3 regions of the Paenibacillus ottowii genome follow, and region 3 is predicted to be linked to each of the others. Evidence: predicted binding sites of a transcription regulator. Region 3 holds the regulator's gene; each other region holds the start of a gene.

Region 1 (6,958 bases), 2.0 Mb from region 3:
TGCAGTCTGTGGGTGGCGAGAAACATCCTTTTGTGTTTGAATACGGATAAAATAGTCTGTTTTAACTCCCATTCTGTCTCAATATCCAAATGTGCCGTCGGCTCATCCAATAATATGATCGGACGGTCACTGAGCAAAGCCCGCGCCAAGGCAATCCGCTGCGCCTGCCCTCCGCTCAATGTCCGGCCTGCTTCCCCAATAGGCTCATCTAATCCACCCGGAAGACCGTCCACCAGTTCACGTAGGCCAACGGCATCAATCGCCCACTCTACCTGCTGGTTGGACGCTTCCGGTTCATAAAAGCGAATATTATCAGCCAAAGTAGCGCTGAACAGATATGGATGCTGTGGAATATAGGCAATATGCCGCTGCCATTCAGCTTGGGTATCCGCAGATAATCGGCATCCATTCAGGATCAGCTCACCTGAAGTGGGGGCAGAAAAGCCGCCCAGCAAACTTAGCAATGTCGTTTTGCCTGCACCACTCGCCCCGACGATGCCGATCATGTTCATGTGCGGTTCCACACTTGCAGACACATGTTCAAGCCGGGCGGAACCGTCTTCATTAAGAAAACACACATCAGACAGCTTGAGGATATCCTGTCCCGTGATGTCTAATCCTTTATCATTAGCTGTCTGTGCATTCGGCTCTATCACTTCATCCTCTGCAACGAGAATGGAGCGTATCGCTTCCCACGCCTCCTTACCGTCCAATGAGGCGTGGTAGTCTGATCCCAACTGGCGTATAGGCATAAAATATTCCGGTGCTAGAATAAGCACCGCCAAGCCTGCCTCCAGACCCACGGATCCACTGATCAGGCGCAGACCCAGGCCTACCGCTACAAAAGCAACCGACAGCATACTGAAAAAATCGAGAGCAAATGAAGAAAGAAACGCAACCCGCAGCGTACGCATCGTGGCCATGCGATATTGGTCGCTGACCTTCCCCACGGTTTCCCCATGTGCCCGACTGCGTCCCAAAAACCTTAGTGTCTGGAGTCCACGCAACGAATCTGTGAAATGATGTGATAACAGTCGATAGGAACGCCACTGCTTGTCTGCCTGCTTGCGCGCCGCCAGGCCGAGCAAAATAAAGAAGCCCACCAGGATCGGCATCGTAATCGTTAAAATCACACCTGAGATCATGTCCAATGTGAAAACATACACAAGCACAAGTAGGGTCACAGCCATCATGTCTATCATACGGGGAATCGACAGTTCCAAATAATTGCGAAACCGATCTACACCATCTAGCGCTAGCGTCACCAACTTGCCGCTTCCTTCCTGCGCAGCAAAACCCGGACCCCGCTCGAGCAAACGCGCAAGCAGACGCTCCCGTAAGGAAGCGCCTGCTGCTTCGGCAAAACGACCAGCTGTCCGGCGTTGCAGCCAGATCGTCGTATGCCTCACTGCAAAAGCCGCGAAAAACAACGCCAGCGATGGCCAAGCCATTACCAACGGATTTTTATTAAACAAAATCGTTACAGCCTTTGCCAAAAAGATGGCTTGTGTAATTACAGCTGCTCCCTGGAGCAGCGAAAGGGCGGCCAGCAGCAGCATTACTGGCCGAATGCCCTTTAATTCAAACCAGGCTTTATCCATTAGTATTCCAGGTGATCCTTCTCACTGAGACGCTTATGGAAAACAAAATAGCTCCATGCCTGATAAGCCAACACAAAGGGTAAAAGCGTTGCTGCAACAATCGTCATATTTTTCAATGTGTAAGGACTGGAACTTGCATTATATATCGTCAAATCAAAAGCACTGTTGATCGAGCTCACCATAAATCTTGGGAACAAGCCAACGAATAACGAGACGAAGCTTAGCAAAATGATGGCACCTGTCATCCCGAAAGCCCATCCTTCACGGCGCTGCTTCAGGAAATACCATGTTAGCACATAGGCGGCAATTCCCACTGCCACCGCAACATACATAAAGGGACCACGACGTGCCAAGAAATCCGTTGCAAAATAAGTCCATACGACCATACCAGCAAGCAGAATCCCCAACACTGGAAGGAATTTGGACGCAATCACACGAGCACGATCCCTTACCTCACCAATCGTCCGCAGAGAAATGAACGTTAGTCCGTGCATAAGGCACATCCCAACCACTGTCAGTCCAACCCATACGGTGTATCCGTTGAATACATCCATAAATCCAGCTTTCAAATTCATGTTTTGCTGAATAGGTACGCCTTTTACCAAAGCCGCAAAGACCATACCAAACAGCATCGGCGGCAGGAAGCTGCCAATCAGGATGCAGGCATCCCACGTTCCTGTCCACCCTTTCCCTTCGGCCTTGCCACGGAACTCAAAGGAGACTCCTCGCAAGATCAAGCCTAGCAAAATAAACACAAATACCAGATAATATCCGCTAAACATCGTTGCATAAAAATGCGGGAAAGCGGCAAACATCGCACCTGCGGCTGTAATCAGCCACACTTCGTTGGCATCCCAAAATGGACCAATTGTATTGATCATCAAACGTTTTTGTTGGTCATTGCGCGGCACTAATCCAGTGGCCATTCCCACGCCAAAATCGAAGCCTTCTAGAAAAAAGAAGCCTGTAAACAGCACAGCGATCAATAAGAACCATAAATCATTTAACGTCAATGCTGTCACCCCCTTGAGCAAATGGATCATGAATTACCGTATGCTGATGCGGCTCCATATCTGGACCTTTACGAGCGGTACGAGCAAACAGGAATGCCAGTACCCCCGTTAAAATGAGATACAGCGATGTAAATGCAATCAGTGAGAACAGCACTTCTCCTGCTACAACGGTAGGTGAAACGGAATCTTTTGTTTGCAGCAAACCAAATACAGTCCACGGCTGGCGTCCCATTTCTGTCATGATCCAGCCCGCGGTATTTCCGATGAATGGGAGAGATATCCCCCACAGCATAAGACGGAAGAACCAACGATGGGAGCCCTCCAATTTTTGTCGAAAACTTAGGTAAGCCCCGTACAGAGCAAGTGCAATCATCGCACATCCCGCCGCAATCATAATGCGGAAGCTCCAGAAGGTCGTACGGACTGGTGGAATATAATTCCCCGGACCATAGGTTTTTACATACTCTGCTTGAAGTTCCTTCATACCAGGCACAGAGCCGGAAAACTTGCTATACGACAGAAAGCTCAGTGCAAACGGAACCTTAATCTCAAAGGTATTTTCCTGCTTATCAGGGTCAATATTTGCAATCACCGTCCAAGGCGCCGGATCGCCGCTGTCTCCCCACAGAGCTTCACTGGCAGCCATTTTCATGGGCTGTGTTTTGATCAAATATTGAGCCTGTCCATGACCAAACAAAGGAATAGCAATCGCACAGATTAATGCAACAATAATGCTTAATTTAAAAGAAGGTTTAAAAAAGTCCATGTTCTTCTTATGCATCAGCTTCCAGGCACTAATACCGGCTACGAGGAAAGCCCCGGTTGCAATGGCAGCAAATATGGTGTGAGGATACTCCCATAAAAGCTGTTCGTTCGTTAACAAGGCAGCGAAATCTTGCATTTCTGCACGTCCATTTACAACCCCATATCCTACAGGACGCTGCATGAAGGAATTGGCAGCCAGAATCCACAAAGCCGAGAGCATCGTACCGATCGCTACCAACCACATACAAATTAGATGGACGCTTTTCGATAATCTTTCCCAGCCGAATACCCATAGACCGATAAAGGTCGATTCCAGGAAAAATGCGAGTAATGCTTCAATGGCTAGCGGTGTACCAAATACATCACCGACAAAACGGGAAAAGTCCGACCAATTCATTCCGAACTGGAACTCCTGCAAAATCCCGGTGACTACCCCTAGCGCGAAATTAATCAGCAGAAATGTTCCCCAGAATTGAGCCATTTTTTTGTACAAGTCTTTTTTCTTGATAACATACATTGTCTCCATAATTGCCACTAACAACGACAATCCAATGGAGATCGGCACATAAACAAAATGAAGAATTGTAGTGGTTGCAAACTGCAACCGTGCCAAATCCAATACGTCCATGATACTGCTCCTCCCCCTGCACTTCTTCTAACAGTGTTTTATAATGTATGTAATCTGAAGCTTTTTACATTTGTGATTGTATTCACATTCTTACATATGAAAACTTCACTTATTTGGGAAATAACTCTCACAGTTAACTTGCATAGTTATCATCGCCCGGCTTCAGAATATCCCCATTATATAGAATTAATTTAAATGAAATAGAATCAAAAATGTGAACATCGTGTCAAAGTTGTGTCATAACGATGTCTTTTCTATGAAAACTACCTAAATTCCATAGTGAATGTGACTTTTTCTATTGATCCACCCTTTTTCATCATATAAAAAAGCCTTTCTTACAGATATCGGAGAACATACCTTCGACAACTGCAAGAGAGACTTTATAATGTTAAACCTAGAAATTGATCAACAGCTATCGGTTCCTCCGTTCTTTTGAACCTGATTACGGTAGGAGGACGGTGACATGCCAACATACTTTTTAAATTTACTATGAAAATAATCTGCATTTGCATATCCCACGCGTCCCGCCACTTGGTGTACCTTAATCCCCTGTGCAAGCAATTCCCTTGCTCGCTCAATCCTCACCTTATCCAGGTAGGCATTAAAGGCTTCGCCTGTATGACTTTTGAACAATTTGCCCAAATATCCACTATTGTAATTGAACATATCTGCCAGTAACTCCAGTCGCAAATTTTCATCATAATGACCATGTATAAAATCTATCATTTGCTTCATGATGATTTCCTTGCCACCTGTGTCAGTCTGACCAATCCACTGCAATACATGCTCAAGCGAGTGATCCACCAGCTCCCCCAATGTTGAATAAGCATATACGTTGGTAATCAAGCTGGAATGGTCCTCCAGCACGGTTCGGCTGTGCTCCTGTCCAGCTGCATACTTGTTGAGTGCCAGTGTGAACGTCTGGGCGAATGCTGCCTTGATTCCAGATTCGGTACGATAAATTTTGGGAAATTGGGCTTCCATTTCCTTAATGACACGGGTCGCGGCTTTACCGTTAGCCATATCCAGCGCATAGTACAGCTTTTCTGCATAACGTATGGGAGCATTCGAGGCTCGATCCGACGCTTCATCCATTTCAGCATGGATTGTCTCCCATTCATGCAGGTCACCGGGGAGCATGACTCTTTCTGCCCGGAACAAAAACGCACGCTCCAACAATCGTAACGCCTGCTCAAAAGATCTGGGAATCTCGCCAAGTATGTCTACCGGAGCACCCGCAGCTCCATAAATTTCAGTTACCCACGGTTTTAGCTCCTGTCGCCATACAGCCAGCAGCTGAACAGCATCTTCCTCTGTTTTTAACATGGCGGGGAGCAGCAGACCCGTATATATTCCAGCCTCAAACACAATGCCTCTACCCTGTTCACGACACAATTCCGCTAGCCGCTGCTTGGCTGCGAGCTGCCGGGATTGCCGATCCCAGTCAGGTATACGCATATCCAGCAGAACCACCTGATAGCTGCTCCAGTCCAATGCGGGTAACGCTGGCTGTTGTCCGTATTTTCCACCTCCGCTTTGTTGTTCAGCTTGCTCGGATGCACTCTGGCTAGGTTCGACAGCATCGCGAGCATGTTCTCCATGAACCGGAAACAGCAATGCTTCAATCCAATCGCGCTCATGCGAAGTCGGACTTCCCCACTTTCCATCTCCCTTTTCATTCTCAATGTTTTGCCGTACCCGTTTGAGCTCTAATGTCATTTCTTCCTCATCAACGGGCTTCAACAGATAACCATCCACCCCGAATCCCATGGCTTGCCTTGCATAATCAAAGTCTGCGTATCCGCTCAAAATCAGGAAGTGAAACGGCTCCCCGTTCATTTGACGTATGTTTTGTATCACCTCCAGTCCACTCATCCCAGGCATACGAATATCTACAATGACCAGTTCCGGTCGATGTTCTCCGAACTTCTCCAGCGCCTCGCGCCCGTTCCCTGCTGTATCGACGATGTGGAAGCCACAATCCCCCCAGTCAATAATGGAAGACAATCCTTCGCGAATCGCAGGCTCATCATCTACAATCATCGCTTTATACATTCGACGCTTCCTCCCTTGGAATGGAAAAGTATACGGATGTTCCTACTTGTAATGCGCTTTCAATATGCAGACCATAACGTTCCCCATACATTAATGTCAGACGTTGATGTACATTACGCAGACCAATACTGCTCCCTTCCGGCTCCTCCGTACCTGTAATCCGAGCCAATAGACGGGTCAGTTGCTCTGCTTCCATGCCAATTCCATTATCAGCAACTTTAATTTGCAGCTCTCTTCGTTCTATCGTGATATCTACCTTCACAGTAACGGGCTCTTCCTTATTTTCCAGGCCATGAATGACTGCATTTTCCACCAGCGGTTGTATAATTAAGGGAGGAATCGACATGTCCTTCGCGCTTTCTTCCAAATTCACTTCATAGATCAAGCGATTTCCAAACCTGAACTGCTGAATCTGCAAATAGGATCGCACCATATCCAGTTCCTGTAATACGGTTGTTTTACCACTACCAATCTCCAGATTCCTACGCATCAGCCTGCCAAGCAAACGTACTGTCGTTGCAATCTCCGCTTCTCCATTCAGATGTGCTTTCATTCGGATGGATTCTAACGCATTAAACAGAAAGTGCGGATTAATTTGGCTTGCCATCATTTTTAGCTTGATATCCTTTTGCGCCAATTCAAGCTTGTTGTTGTGCTCACTCGTCTCATAGACCTGGGCCATAAGCTGGCGGATACTGCTCACCATGTAGTTGAAACGGCGGGATAAATCACCGATCTCATCCCTTCCCTCCACACTTGATACCACATGAAAATCACCCGCAGCTACCTTACCCAACTCATAGCTCAGCCGCTGAAGCCGTTTGGTAATAAGCCAGGAAATGATGGTAATGAGAATCAACGCCATGATCAGTACCGCTAGAACACATAATGCACCG
Region 2 (6,958 bases), 160 kb from region 3:
GCTTTAGGCACAATGGAGAAGGTGTTGGAGATACCATCCAGGCTGTGTTCATATGGCAATTTGGCTACAGAACTCAGAGATGCCAAAGCGCCTTTTTTGTCACGACCATGCATTGGGTTTGCGCCTGGTGCGAACGGTTCGCCTGCTTTACGTCCATCAGGTGTTGTACCTGTTTTCTTACCGTACACCACGTTGGAAGTAATGGTCAGTACGGATTGAGTAGGAACCGCATTACGATAAGCTTTATGCTTGCGAATCATGCTCATGAAAGTTTCTACCAATTCTACAGCGATAGTATCTACGCGGTCATCGTTGTTACCGTAGCAAGGATATTCGCCTTGGATTTCAAAATCGACAGCAATTCCTTTTTCGTTACGGATTGGTTTAACTTTTGCATATTTAATGGCGCTCAAGGAGTCAGTCGCAACTGATAGACCCGCAATACCACAAGCCATGGTACGAAGAATATCACGGTCATGCAACGCCATTTCAATGCGTTCGTAGCTATATTTATCATGCATATAGTGAATAACATTCAAAGTGTTCATGTACAGTTTTGCCAGCCATTCCATCATAGGTTTGAAACGGCTCAACACTTCTTCGTAATCCAGCACTTCACTTGTAATAGCAGGGAACTCAGGTCCTACTTGAACGCCAGATTTTTCATCCTTACCGCCATTAATGGCGTACAACAGAGCTTTTGCCAAGTTGGCACGAGCCCCAAAGAATTGCATTTGTTTACCGATTCTCATAGCGGATACACAACAAGCAATACCATAATCATCGCCATAGATTGGACGCATCAGATCGTCATTTTCATATTGAATGGAGCTAGTTTCAATAGAAACTTTTGCACAATATTTCTTAAAGCCTTCAGGCAACTTTTCTGACCACAGTACAGTCAAGTTAGGTTCTGGAGCAGGCCCTAAGTTGTACAGTGTGTGTAAGAAGCGGAAGCTGTTTTTGGTAACACGAGTTTCTCCAGTGACAGACATACCACCGATGGATTCTGTTACCCAAGTTGGGTCACCACTGAACAGTTCGTTGTAATCAGGTGTACGCAGGAACTTAACAATACGCAGTTTCATAACAAAATGGTCGACCAGTTCCTGAGCTTGTTCTTCGTTCAGTGCACCTTCCTCAAGATCACGTTGTGTATAAATATCAAGGAATGAAGATACACGTCCCAAGGACATTGCTGCACCATTTTGTTCTTTAATCGCTGCCAGATATCCGAAATATACCCATTGGAAAGCTTCTTTTGCATTGTTAGCTGGTTTGGAGATATCGAAACCATGGTCAGCAGCCATTTGTTTCAATTCATTCAAAGCACGAATTTGTTCGGAAATTTCCTCACGCAGACGAATTACGTCTTCTTCCATGGAATCAACTTCAAGGCTCTTCAATTGAAGTTTTTTATCTTGGATCAAGAAGTCTGCACCATACAGAGCTACGCGACGATAGTCACCGATGATACGACCACGGCCGTATGCATCTGGCAGACCAGTAATGATACCAGCTCTACGAGCCGCTCTCATTTCATCTGTATAAGCGTCAAATACACCTTGGTTGTGCGTTTTACGAATATGAGTGAAAATGTCTACAATGCTTTGTGGCACTTCAAAACCATAGGCTTTGCAAGCATCGATCATCATCCGGATTCCACCGAACGGTTGCAAGGAACGTTTGAATGGAGCATCTGTTTGTACACCGACAATTTGTTCTTTGTCCTTGTCCAAGTAGCCTGGTTTATGTGAAATAATGGTGGATGGCGTATTTACGTCTACATCAAGCACACCGCCGTTTGCCAACTCTTTTTTAGTAAGGTCAGATACAATTTCCCACAGTGCAGTTGTGTTGGCAGTAGGGCCAACCAAAAATTCTTCATTGCCAACATAAGGTGAGATATTGGTTTCAATAAAATCGTTGACGTTAACTTCTCTAGTCCATTTTCCTTTTTTAAAACCTCTCCAGCCAGATTGTTGCTCTTGTAATTCTCTCTCAATCACCGACATGTAAATCCCTCCAAATTGTTTGGTCTTCCGGACTTGTGATTTTTTTCACGTTAAAACTATTTCTTGAGCCCGGCCTTTTCACCGATGCCTTACGCTCAGTGTCGGGACCTTTCTTACACTCTTATTGTAGAATAATGATAGAGTGTAGTATGTGATAAAAATCACATTATGAGTGATTTTTATCACTTTATTTTCCCTAGCTTCACGCTTATATCTATAGCCTAGCCGTTCACCTCCCTTCCCAAACCAACAGGCTCTCTATATAGAGAGCCTGCATCGGTTTTGTACGGGAAAATGCTCTGTTACAAGCCTCTTCTTACCTATTATATTATTGGTCGAAGCGTCCGTAGAAGGCGTTGCGGTATACATCAGCCAATTCAGTAACCAGCGGCAGCTTTGGATTCGCAGTTGTACATTGATCCTCAAAAGCACGGTCAGCCAGATAATCTACACGTGATTCAAAATCTTTCGGATCGAAACCAAGTTGTTGGAACGATTCCTCGATACCGAGTGTTTTGTTCAACTTACGAATCGCATCGATCAGGCTGTTAACCCCTTCTTCAGTGGTACGTGCAGGCAGTCCAAGTATGCGTGCAATTTCTGCATAACGCTCATCTGCAACAAAGTGCGAATATTTAGGGAACGAAGCAAATTTTGTCGGTTTTTTCGCATTGTAGCGAATAACGTGCGGCAGCAAGATAGCATTCGTGCGACCGTGAGCCGTATGGTATTGTCCGCCCCATTTATGTGCAAGACTGTGGTTAATACCCAAGAATGCATTAGCAAACGCCATACCTGCAAGTGTAGAAGCATTGTGCATTTTTTCGCGAGCCAACTTGTCGCCGATCAGAGCCGATTGCTCCAAGTATTGGAATACGAGCTGAATCGCTTTAATTGCCAGACCGTCTGTGTAATCATTAGCCATTACAGACACGTAAGCCTCGATCGCATGTGTCAGAACGTCCATACCAGTATCCGCTACAGCTGTTTTAGGCAGCGAATATACAAATTCAGGGTCAATAATTGCCACATCAGGAGTCAACTCATAGTCAGCCAGTGGGTATTTGGTGTTACCCAGGTTTTTGTCTGTAATTACTGCAAACGATGTAACTTCCGAACCTGTACCCGAGGTTGTAGGGATAGCTACAAATTGTGCTTTTTGTCCCAGACGTGGGTACTTGTAAATCCGTTTACGGATATCCATGAATTTTTGTTTCAAGTTATTGAAATCAGTATCTGGATATTCATAGAACAGCCACATGCCTTTAGCTGCATCCATTGGCGAACCGCCACCCAGTGCGATGATGCAATCCGGTTGGAAGCGTCTCATCATTTCAGTACCGCGTTCTACGGTAACTGTCGATGGATCTGGTTCAACTTCAGAGAACACTTCAATCGCTACTGGTGTTTGACGCTGATGCAAATAATGAATAACGCGATCCACATATCCGAGTTTCACCATCATAGGGTCAGTAATAATGGCTACACGTGTGATATCAGGCATTTTAGCAAGATATTGTGTCGAATTTTTCTCAAAATAGATTTTGGAAGGTACTTTGAACCATTGCATATTCACCGTCCGTTTCGCCACCCTTTTCACATTAATCAAGTTAACTGCCGATACGTTCGACGAAGTCGAGTTACGACCGTACGAGCCGCAACCAAGTGTCAACGAAGGAAGGTTGGTGTTGTAAATATCACCGATTGCACCATGTGTGGAAGGTGCATTTACAATGATACGTCCTGTTTGCAAACGGTTTGCGAACCGAGCAATAACGTCCTCATCTTGCGAATGGATAGCTGACGAGTGACCCATACCGCCGAATTCTACGACTTCAGCAGCACGTTGGATACCTTGCTCTGCATTTTTTACTTTGTAGCAAGCCAATACTGGACTCAATTTTTCCGCAGACAATGGGTATTTGGTTCCTACCCCTTCAATTTCAGCGACCAAAATCTTTGTTCCTGCTGGGACTGTAATGCCGCTCATTTCAGCAATTTTTACAGCAGATTGTCCGACGATGGCCGGGTTCACTGCACATTTTTCTACATTCATAGCTCCTTGAGTGAGCTTAGCTGCTTCTTCTTTATTTACAAAGTAGCAACCATTAGCAATCATCAATTTTTTCACTTGCTCGAAGATTGGCTCTTCGATAATTACAGCTTGCTCCGAAGCACAGATCATACCGTTATCAAAAGATTTGGAAAGGATAAGATCGTTCACAGCTTGCTTGATATCGGCTGTTTTTTCAATAAAGCAAGGTACGTTACCAGGACCTACGCCTAATGCAGGTTTACCACAACTATATGCTGCCTTAACCATGCCTGATCCACCAGTTGCCAAAATCAATGCTACATCAGGGTGGTTCATCAGTACATTTGTTTTATCCATCGAAGGTGCTTCAATCCATTGGATGCAATCAGCTGGAGCACCATGTTTAACAGCTGCTTCAAGCAGGATACGGGCTGCTTCAGCACTACACGATTGAGCAGATGGATGGAAGCCGAAAATGATTGGGTTACGTGTTTTAATGGCAATTAACGCTTTGAACATTGTAGTTGAAGTCGGGTTTGTCACTGGAGTGATCCCCATAATGATGCCGACTGGCTCTGCAATCTTTTGGAAGCTATCGAAATCATTATCTTCAATGACACCAACAGTCTTCTCATTTTTGATGCTGTGATAGATATATTCTGTTGCAAACATGTTTTTGGTGATTTTGTCCTCGTACACACCACGTCCTGTTTCTTCAACAGCCAGCTTCGCCAGATGCATATGTTTATCCATCCCTGCGAGTGCCATAGCTTGTACGATTTCGTCAATCTGTTCCTGATTCATACTCATGAAAGCTTGCTGTGCCCGGTTCGCCCGGTCAATCAGCGTTTGAATATACTGCTCTGCGCTTTGCTCTTTTTGGATAACCTCGTTTTTAACAGCCATTTCCCTCATCCTCCTGTTATCTCGTGTACTATCTCTTGTTCACGCACTGATCGTAACACAGCTTTCTAAGATATTTTGTGATTTTTTTCACAATCTATTTAAAATTTTATTTTATGACGTGAATTAAATCACAAAGTTTGGAATTCTGCCACTTTTACCCCCTCTTCTTGCCCCAAAAACTCATTGCACAGGTATATAATGAATTTGAATTGATCAAGTTGCAGATAAAAAACATAGGATACAAAGGGGAAATGGACGATGAGAAACCCTACAAATGTAATGGAAGCCCGCGGCAACACCTGTTGCTTCTCGGAGGCCAGCTTCAACCGGTTGCAAGTGATGATGAAAGATCGAGTTATGCCAGAAAGCTCGCATTTGTTCTGGGAAGGAGATACAGCGGATAAGCTGTTTTATATTAAGCGCGGACGCGTAAAGGTAACCAAAACAACGGATGAAGGCAAGGAACTTATTCTATATATGTATCAAAGCGGCGATCTTGTGGGCCAAGCCGATCCATTTTTCGGTACCAAGCATTCCTTTTCTGCTGAGGTACTGGAGGATAGTGATATTGGCGTAATCGATCATACCGATTTGGAGCTGCTTATTTGTCAGCATTGTGATTTTGCGATTGACTTTATGAAATGGATGGGTTCTCATCACCGCATTACTCAGACCAAGTTCCGCGATTTGATGATGTACGGTAAGCCTGGCGCTCTATGCTCAACACTCATCCGACTATGCAATACCTATGGTGAGCCTCACGGCGACTATATCCTAATTCATAAAAAGATTACTCATACTGACTTATCTAATATGATTGGTGCTACTCGGGAAAGCGTAAATCGGATGCTCAGTGATCTGCGTAAGAAAAATGCAGTAGAGTACGATAATGGCATGATCGTTGTTAAGGATTTGGAAATGCTGCAAGGCGTCTGCCACTGTGAATTATGCCCACGTGAGATTTGCCGGATATAATAAAATTATTTTTTTAGTAAAAGGGAGTGTTATAAGCCTTTATTAGCTTATAACACTCCCTAAATTAATTCCACTCCCCCACTTTTAGGAGAACTTCTTCTGTCCCACACTCCTTAAAAACTGCAAGCATAGATAACTTAAATTCCCCAGTTCATAGCTTCTACGGATAACCTTAGCTTTATTTGCAGGATTGCCACTCCACATTTAACAAAACGCAGATTATGAACAATCACGCTACTGCCAATGACCAGAATATATTGTTCCCCCAATCCAAACTGCACTTCACCAAGGCAAACTGTGCTTAGGTCGAAGGTATGGAATTACGGAAATCAGAACTATCGGAATGTCTGCTTTAGAATACATACGATACAACAATGTCCACGAGCCATAATTCAGCCCCTCCCCCGATCCGTTTGTATATCGATTCCTTTTTGCTCTTATAACTTTTTTTAGTTTGTCAACTAGTTCAACAGAACCATGTGCTGGATATTTCACTTCGTACAGTTCGGGCGGAAAGCCTCCAAAGTCATAAATTGCTTCGTACTCACCATCCATTGAACTGATCGTTAACACTCGTGTCTCCCAATGAGCTGTAAAGAGAACTATTGTCTTAGGGCGAACACTTTTCCTAACTGCTCTAAAAATGGGTATATTCTGTCTGTTCGCTAGCAAGCATAGGTAATCCGTAAGTTAAAAATAAAGATAGAGTAATGTCAATATAAATCTCAACATATACTTAAAGATCAGCAATTCTTTAAATAAAGATTGAAGTAGGTACAAAGTCATAGTAATATGTAACTAATAAATTTAAAAATGTTATAACACTTTCGATACAAAGGACTGGTTTCTATGGAGATACATACTTCCAATTGCCCAAAATGCGGTTCCGTTTTCCGTCAAAATCTTAGAAACCTGTGCACTACTTGTATCCAGGAAGAAAATATATTCTTTGACCGCTGTTCTAACTATCTATGGAAGCATCCTTCTACTCATACCCGCCAACTCAGTGATGTGACCGGCACCCCAA
Region 3 (6,958 bases):
CCATAATAGCATGTCCCAATTCGTGAATCGCTACACGCTTTTTCTCTTCCAGTGTCGATTCACGGTCTGTTTTTTCACCCATCATCACCTTGTCAATCGCCATAGACAGATGACGCTGCGCAATCATTTGCTGATCCTGTCTCATGGCATAAATTGCTGCTTCATTCATGACGCTCTCAAGCTGCGCACCGGAAAAACCGTAGGACTCCTCGGCGATTTTATCCAAATTAGCATCTTCCTGGATCGGTTTGTTTTTGGCATGAATTTTAAGGATATGAAGACGGCCTTTCTTATCAGGCAAATCTACTTGAATATGACGGTCAAAACGTCCTGGGCGCGTTAAGGCGCTGTCCAGCATTTCTTTACGGTTCGTTGCCGCAATGAGCAATATCCGCGGTGTATCTGCCGAATAAATGCCATCCATTTCTGTCAGCAACTGATTCAGAGTCTGATCATATTCTCGTTGCTGTCCACCCTCACGCTTACCGCCAATAACATCAATCTCGTCAATAAAAATAATTGCATTTTCCTTCTTTTCCTTGGCTGCACGAGTGCGAGCCTCCCGAAACAATTCACGGACACGACCTGCGCCGACACCCACGTACATTTCAACAAATTCACTGCCTGAAGCTGCAACAAACACAGAGTTGGTATAATGTGCAGCTGCTTTCGCCATAAGCGTTTTTCCTGTTCCCGGAGGGCCTGTGAGCAAAACACCTTTTAATGGACGAATGCCAAACTTGGAAATTTCATCATGTCGATTCAAAAAGTCCAAAGCTTCACGCAATTCCTGTTTTGCGCTTTCTTGACCACCAATTTCCTCAAAAGTCAGCTTGTCCGGACCATTTTTTTTACGTTTACGCTCTTGCCCGGCACCTACGGCCAAGCCGCCACGCGCATGCATGAGCATTAACAAGCCGCTGAGCATCACGCCCGCAACCAGCAGAGGGATAATATTTACCCCTATAAAAACGAGAAATATAATGGTCACCGGTATAATACCGATTAATATTTCCTTGATCCATCTAGGCATTAGGCCATACCCCCATTTGCTGAGATTGACGTGGCAAAACGATAAACTTTGTCGCATTGCCTTCACTGAGTCGGATATAGACATTGTTCGAATCCATATCGGTATCAGCCTTGATCCCTGCCTTTTTCTTTTTCATCTGCTCAACTGTAGATGAAATTTGAGTATACTTTTTATTTTCCATCGCTTCGGCTACAGGAAACATAGCTTCAGACCACCATTGATTCAGTGATGAATTGGAATGATCTGCGATATCCAGGTTAATCGAGCGGCTGCCAATGATGGACTGCCCTTTTTGCTTAACCACATCGACCAACCCGGCCACATCCGCCTGCGGTTTGAGATCAAGTTTCAAGACGACCTGATCCTGTTTAATATCTATTTGAGCGCTTTTCACGCCTGGATATTGAGTTACCAGTTTTTCCAGAGGACTTTGCATTGTAACCTGACGATAAATGAACCATCCCCCAAATAACAACAAGGCTGCCAAAACGGCCGCCACAACAATAGGAACTGCACGTAACTTCAAACAACATCCTCCTCTCAAAATGTAAAACCCACGAAGAAACGGGACGAATGTCAACAAACAACCAAATTGCATGATCTTAAAGCGATCAGCAACTTATTTATCTATCATATTTGTCTATCACTTATAAAATATAGTATATCATAACGTGAATCTAATATCGAAGGCAATGTGTGGAGGAGTTGTGAGAAGGCAAAATCATTGGTTATGGGTGGAAGCCGATGTCTTAGCAGAAAAGTTAGCTAGGTATGGATGCTTCGCTGGCTTAAAGCCCAGCTTTGTAACGCAGCAAGAAAAAGACGTAAATACGAATCACATCGTATTTACGTCTTTTTCTTCATTTCAATCATTCCAAGCTATATAGTCTGAGTATAAAAGTTACCTTCGCGCAGCGCGGTGTCTGTTCCCTCCTACCTCAACACTTCCAAACCACCATTCTCCATTCTTAACATCACGCTAGTAATTCGGCAAAGTATACTTTATCCCTGTCGATCCCCCATCAGAGAAGCGATAGAAGGTATAGTTATGATGGCTTCCATCATCATAAAACAGTTGCCATACATATTCGCCATTGAACACACTCGGTTGGAGCCTCACAATTTTCACATTAGGAAGTTGCTGCTGGATAATCGCCGTCATTTTTTGTTCGTCGACTCCGTTTTTCAACAGCTCAGTATGAACACCTTTTGGATCTGTAGCAGGGATGTTAGGTTGCCCCTCCATTTTTTGAAAGGGAACCCACACCATTATATCTTCATTCTGTGCGTTTTTTCCTTCAACTACCCAATATATCTGATCCCATACAGACTTCCATGTCTGAGTCGTGCTAACCAGACCACCCACTTGCTTGGCCTTAATGATAGCGGCATTTTTCTCAGCCACCTGGTCTTGAGTAACGTAGGAATAATACCAGAAAATGCTGACCAGGATCAGTATTACGGCCAAAATGGCGACCGCTATCCATTTTTTCTTATTTTTCAAACCTGTGCTTCCTCTCTAAGGGGATGTGACACCTGAATTAGCGCGACAGCAGCCCTTCAAAGGCGGCTTGTGCCTCATGTTTGATACGTTCCTCGTCCATCGTCAGGCATTCGCCATTTTTCACAACCTGACGGCCGTCTACCCATACATGAGCCACGTCTTTGGCACTTGCAGAGTATACGGCATGGGAAATAAGATCTGTACGCGGCAAGAAATGAGCCTGATTCAGATCTAACGCGATAAAGTCAGCCTTGTTGCCTGCTGCCAGCGCTCCTACCTCTTTTAAACCAATCGACTTTGCGCCATATTCTGTTGCCAGAAGCAGTGCTTCATTGGCAGGAACTGCCGTAGGGTCGCCAGATACTCCCTTGTGAATCAGTGCTGCCAGACGCATTTCCTCGAACATATCCAGGTTATTATTGCTGGCAGGACCATCTGTTCCAAGAGAAACGGTCACTCCTGCACGCAGCAGTTCAGGCACTCTTGCTACGCCGCTTGCCAGCTTCAAGTTGCTGCCTGGATTATGGGAGACCGCCACACCTCGTTCTGCTAATAAGGCAATTTCTTCGTCGTTCAAGTGAACGCCGTGGGCAACCAAGGCAGGACGAGAGAAAAAGCCAAGCTTATCTAAATGTGCAACTGGACGCAAACCGTAATCACGAACGTTTTGCTCAACTTCGGCGATCGTCTCGGACATGTGCGTATGCAATGGTAAATCGAGATCATGTGCAGCTTGAACGAATTTCTCGATAAACGCAGGCGGACATGTGTACGGGGCATGCGGCGACATCATGGTTGTGATACGACCGTCTGCTTTACCATGCCAGTTGCGCGCAAAAGTTACGGCCTCAGCCAGCTTGATCCGCTGTTCTTCTTCTGAGCATAGCCCAATTGCTCCACGCATCAGACTTGCACGAATGCCAGACTCTTCAGCTACACGAGCCACCTCATCCATATGGTCGTACATATCCAGGAAAGTCGTGGTTCCACCTTTCAGCATTTCTAACACTGACAAAGATGTTCCCCAGTACACATCTGTAGATGTAAACTTGGCCTCCATAGGCCACATTTTTTCCTGCAGCCACACTTGAAGGGCCAGGTCATCTCCATACCCTCGCAGCAGAGACATCGCCGCATGACCATGAGTATTCACCAGTCCAGGTAAGAACAATAGCCCCTTACCGTCGATTGTTTCCGTCTCTTCCTCACCAGCAGGCAAAGTCTCGCCAATGTAAGTAATGCGGCTATCCTCCACAATCATAAAACCATGGATTACCCCCGCTTCGGCTCCATTTACGGCAAAAGACCCGTTTTTAATTACCCATTTATTCACTGTCATATTGTGCTTCTTCCTTTCCATCCTCCAAATAATACGCGAGGCTAAGCAAATCAGTTGTAAAGTCTGTGGCATGTATCCGAATGTTAGCTGGTGCCTTGAGAATGATAGGGGCAAAGTTCAAAATCGCTCCAATTCCACTCTCAATGAGCCTGTCAGCTACCTGCTGTGCCTCAAAATCAGGCACAGTAATAATCCCGATTCGAATATTTTTTTCCTTCACAGTTGCTTCCAGTTCATCCATCGACTGAACGACTAAGGTATTGATTTTGGTCCCAACCTTATCTGGAAACGAATCAAACACCGCCACAATCTTCATATTGTCTTTTAAATAAGCGTTATAGTTCGAAAGGGCTTGACCCAGATTACCCGCTCCGACCAACACTACATTAATTTGCTGGTCGATTTTCAGGATATGGCGTATTTTCTCAATTAGATAAGAAACATCATAACCGATACCCTTCCGGCCAAAATCGCCAAAATAGGCCAGATCTTTACGGATTTGGGCCGGATTCAAATCCAGCCTCTGCCCCAGCTCTTGAGAAGAGACCGTAGCCACTTCCCGTTTGTGCAGTGCATTCAGATAACGTAAATATACGGGTAATCTCCGTACGACAGCCTCTGAAATTTTATCTGATTTCATACTTGCTCCCCCTAATTGTAACGGACTTTAGGTGTCCGTCCGTTGTGCCTCTGTCTCCGGGGCGGATTGGAGCCATTCCGCAATGCGTGGCACCATTTGCTCAGATGGCATATGCTCCATTTTTGGTCCCGGCAACGAGTACAAAAAGTGCTTTCCGTAATAGGATTCGATCACACGTGTATCGTAGACAATGACGACTCCGTGGTCGCTCGCTGTACGTACCAACCGACCAAATCCCTGTTTGAAACGGATCACTGCCTGTGGTACAGACAGCTTCATGAATGGATTCTTCTTCTGCTGCTGGAGCAACTCGCTTTTTGCCTCCAGTAACGGGTGATTGGGCGGTTGAAACGGCAAGCGAACGATGGCCAGGCAAGTGAGTGCCTTCCCTGGAATATCGACGCCTTCCCAGAAGCTGCTGGTACCCAGCAGTACGGAAGCTTTGGCTTCCTGAAACCGGCGGGTTAGCTTGCTGCGGCTTCCACTGTCCACACCTTGTCCTAACACGGTGATATCACTGGATGCCAGCGCTTCTTTGAGCGGCTCATACACTTGCCGGAGCATCCGATAGGAAGTAAACAGAACAAGCATTCTCCCCCGCGTTGCCTGAGCAGTCGCCCCTAGAGAGCTAACGAGCATCTCTACAAAGTGTGCATCCCCTACACTGCCCTTCACACTCGGAAAATCCCGCGGAATGACCAGCAACACCTGATCCCTGTAATTAAAAGGGGATGGGAGCTGAGAAGTCATTAATCGTCCTTGATCCGCAGCCTCCTGCAAGCCGAGTTGCTCGGTCATGTACTGAAACGACTTATCTACCGATAAAGTAGCAGATGTCAGAATAATACTTCTTTTTTTGTCAAAAAACATTTCTTTCAACTGACGGCTCACATCGACGGGCACCGCATAAAATTGCAATGACTTACTACGGAATTGCCCACTCGCTTCAAGCCAGTATACGGTTGTTTCATCATCGAGTCGTATAAAGAAACGTAAATTTTCCTTAATTCCCGCCAAATCCTTAAACAGACCCGTGATATCTGTAATGAGACTATCTGCCGCATAATCGTCATGTTCTTCCTTGACATCCAGCATCAGCTTGTCGCCCTTGCGCAAAATTTCGCTCATCGTTACATAAAGCTGATTTTCCAATGCTGCCGCCTGATCCCACTTTGCGGGCTTGGCCGATGGTTTGAGACGTGAAGAAAACTGCCCTGTTTCTCCCGGCGTTGCATCAGTACGTTCCGGCAACATGCCAAACAGCTTATCGCTTAACAGGTCCCAAGTTTCCTTAACCTCTAAAACGAGTGGATACAGCTGGTCAATGGTTGAGGCCCACTCTGTTGACTTCTCATGCCCCGATTTTGCCAACTGCTGACGTAGCGAAGGCAATTGTCCATTTTTACTGTCCTTGAACAATCGAGTCAGCGTGTGCACGAGTGTGAAATATTTCATATGCATGCCCAGGTGCTTGCCAGCTACTTCCTCTAAATGATGAGCTTCATCAATGACCAGATGTTCGTAGCTTGGCAGCAGTTGGTGACTAGCTTTGACGTCGGTGAACAACTTGGAGTGATTCGTAATAACTACATCCGCTGTTCCTGCTTCATGACGTGCACGATGATAGTAGCATTTACGGAACCATGGGCAAGAACGACCAAGACAGGACTCGGAATCACTGGCCACCGTTTCCCAAAAATCCCCTCCACGGTTGCTCAGGTTTAGTTCCTCATCATCACCGGTTTCTGTCAGCGTCAGCCAGACGATCATTTGAGCTGCTGTAATTAAGTCTTCCTTTGGTGTCGCGAAGTCTCTTCTGTTTATTTTATGTTCAAACTTGCGCAGACACAAATAATGTCCCCGACCCTTAAAAATGGCAGCCCGGAACGGGAACGGAATCACTTTTGTCAGCATCGGAATATCACGCTCTCGCAATTGCTCCTGCAGATTAATGGTATGCGTGCTTACTGTTACCCTCTGCCCATATTTTACACTATGATATAGTGACGGAAGCAAATAACCTAGGGACTTCCCCGTTCCTGTCCCCGCCTCAATCAACAAATGCTTATCTTGACTCAGGGCTTGGTTTACACCCTCAATCATTTGGATCTGGGCCTCTCGCTCCTCATATTGGCTTAAGGATGAACGCAAATTGTCCCGCACATCATCCATATACTCTTCAAAGGAAACACCTGACAGCGGATTCGGATCATCTTCTCTACGCGGAGTAGCCAGCTCGGTCCAATCTTCCACTTTAAGCGCAAGCTGACGGAAAAATTGATGTTTCTCCAAATCCTGAATAGGATCTAGCTCTTTCTCTTCCCGAATACCATCAAGAAACCAACCAAGATCACTGTCTTCCTCTGCAAACAAATCGCTAAGCCGCTGTATCGTTATCAAAGGTAATGCCTGAAGCTCACCCAGACACTTTAAAAACACCTC

Evidence for each region. The regulator Rex, encoded in region 3, represses fermentation and respiration genes when NADH is low (regulators of the CRP and FNR family bind a similar motif). The targets are predictions, from matches to a motif close to TTGTGAAATATTTCACAA.
Region 1: the regulator Rex is predicted to act here: its motif matches at 4,078-4,095, upstream of ACQQ6X_RS21155 (cytochrome ubiquinol oxidase subunit I).
Region 2: the regulator Rex is predicted to act here: its motif matches at 2,049-2,066, upstream of pflB (formate C-acetyltransferase).

Annotation. Positions count from the first base shown of each region.
Region 1 is NZ_CP191577.1:4,526,031-4,532,988, forward strand. Features, by position in the region: gene cydD (thiol reductant ABC exporter subunit CydD) at 1-1,601, opposite strand, end outside; gene cydB (cytochrome d ubiquinol oxidase subunit II) at 1,601-2,614, opposite strand; gene ACQQ6X_RS21155 (cytochrome ubiquinol oxidase subunit I) at 2,601-4,007, opposite strand; gene ACQQ6X_RS21160 (response regulator transcription factor) at 4,413-6,062, opposite strand; gene ACQQ6X_RS21165 (cache domain-containing sensor histidine kinase) at 6,055-6,958, opposite strand, start outside.
Region 2 is NZ_CP191577.1:1,150,073-1,157,030, forward strand. Features, by position in the region: gene pflB (formate C-acetyltransferase) at 1-2,015, opposite strand, end outside; gene adhE (bifunctional acetaldehyde-CoA/alcohol dehydrogenase) at 2,344-4,956, opposite strand; gene ACQQ6X_RS05450 (Crp/Fnr family transcriptional regulator) at 5,215-5,931, shown strand; partial or broken gene ACQQ6X_RS05455 (dioxygenase family protein) at 6,147-6,643, opposite strand.
Region 3 is NZ_CP191577.1:989,808-996,765, forward strand. Features, by position in the region: gene ACQQ6X_RS04585 (AAA family ATPase) at 1-1,033, opposite strand, end outside; gene ACQQ6X_RS04590 (hypothetical protein) at 1,026-1,559, opposite strand; gene ACQQ6X_RS04595 (DUF5590 domain-containing protein) at 2,013-2,537, opposite strand; gene ACQQ6X_RS04600 (amidohydrolase) at 2,575-3,876, opposite strand; gene ACQQ6X_RS04605 (redox-sensing transcriptional repressor Rex) at 3,863-4,516, opposite strand; gene dinG (ATP-dependent DNA helicase DinG) at 4,544-6,958, opposite strand, start outside.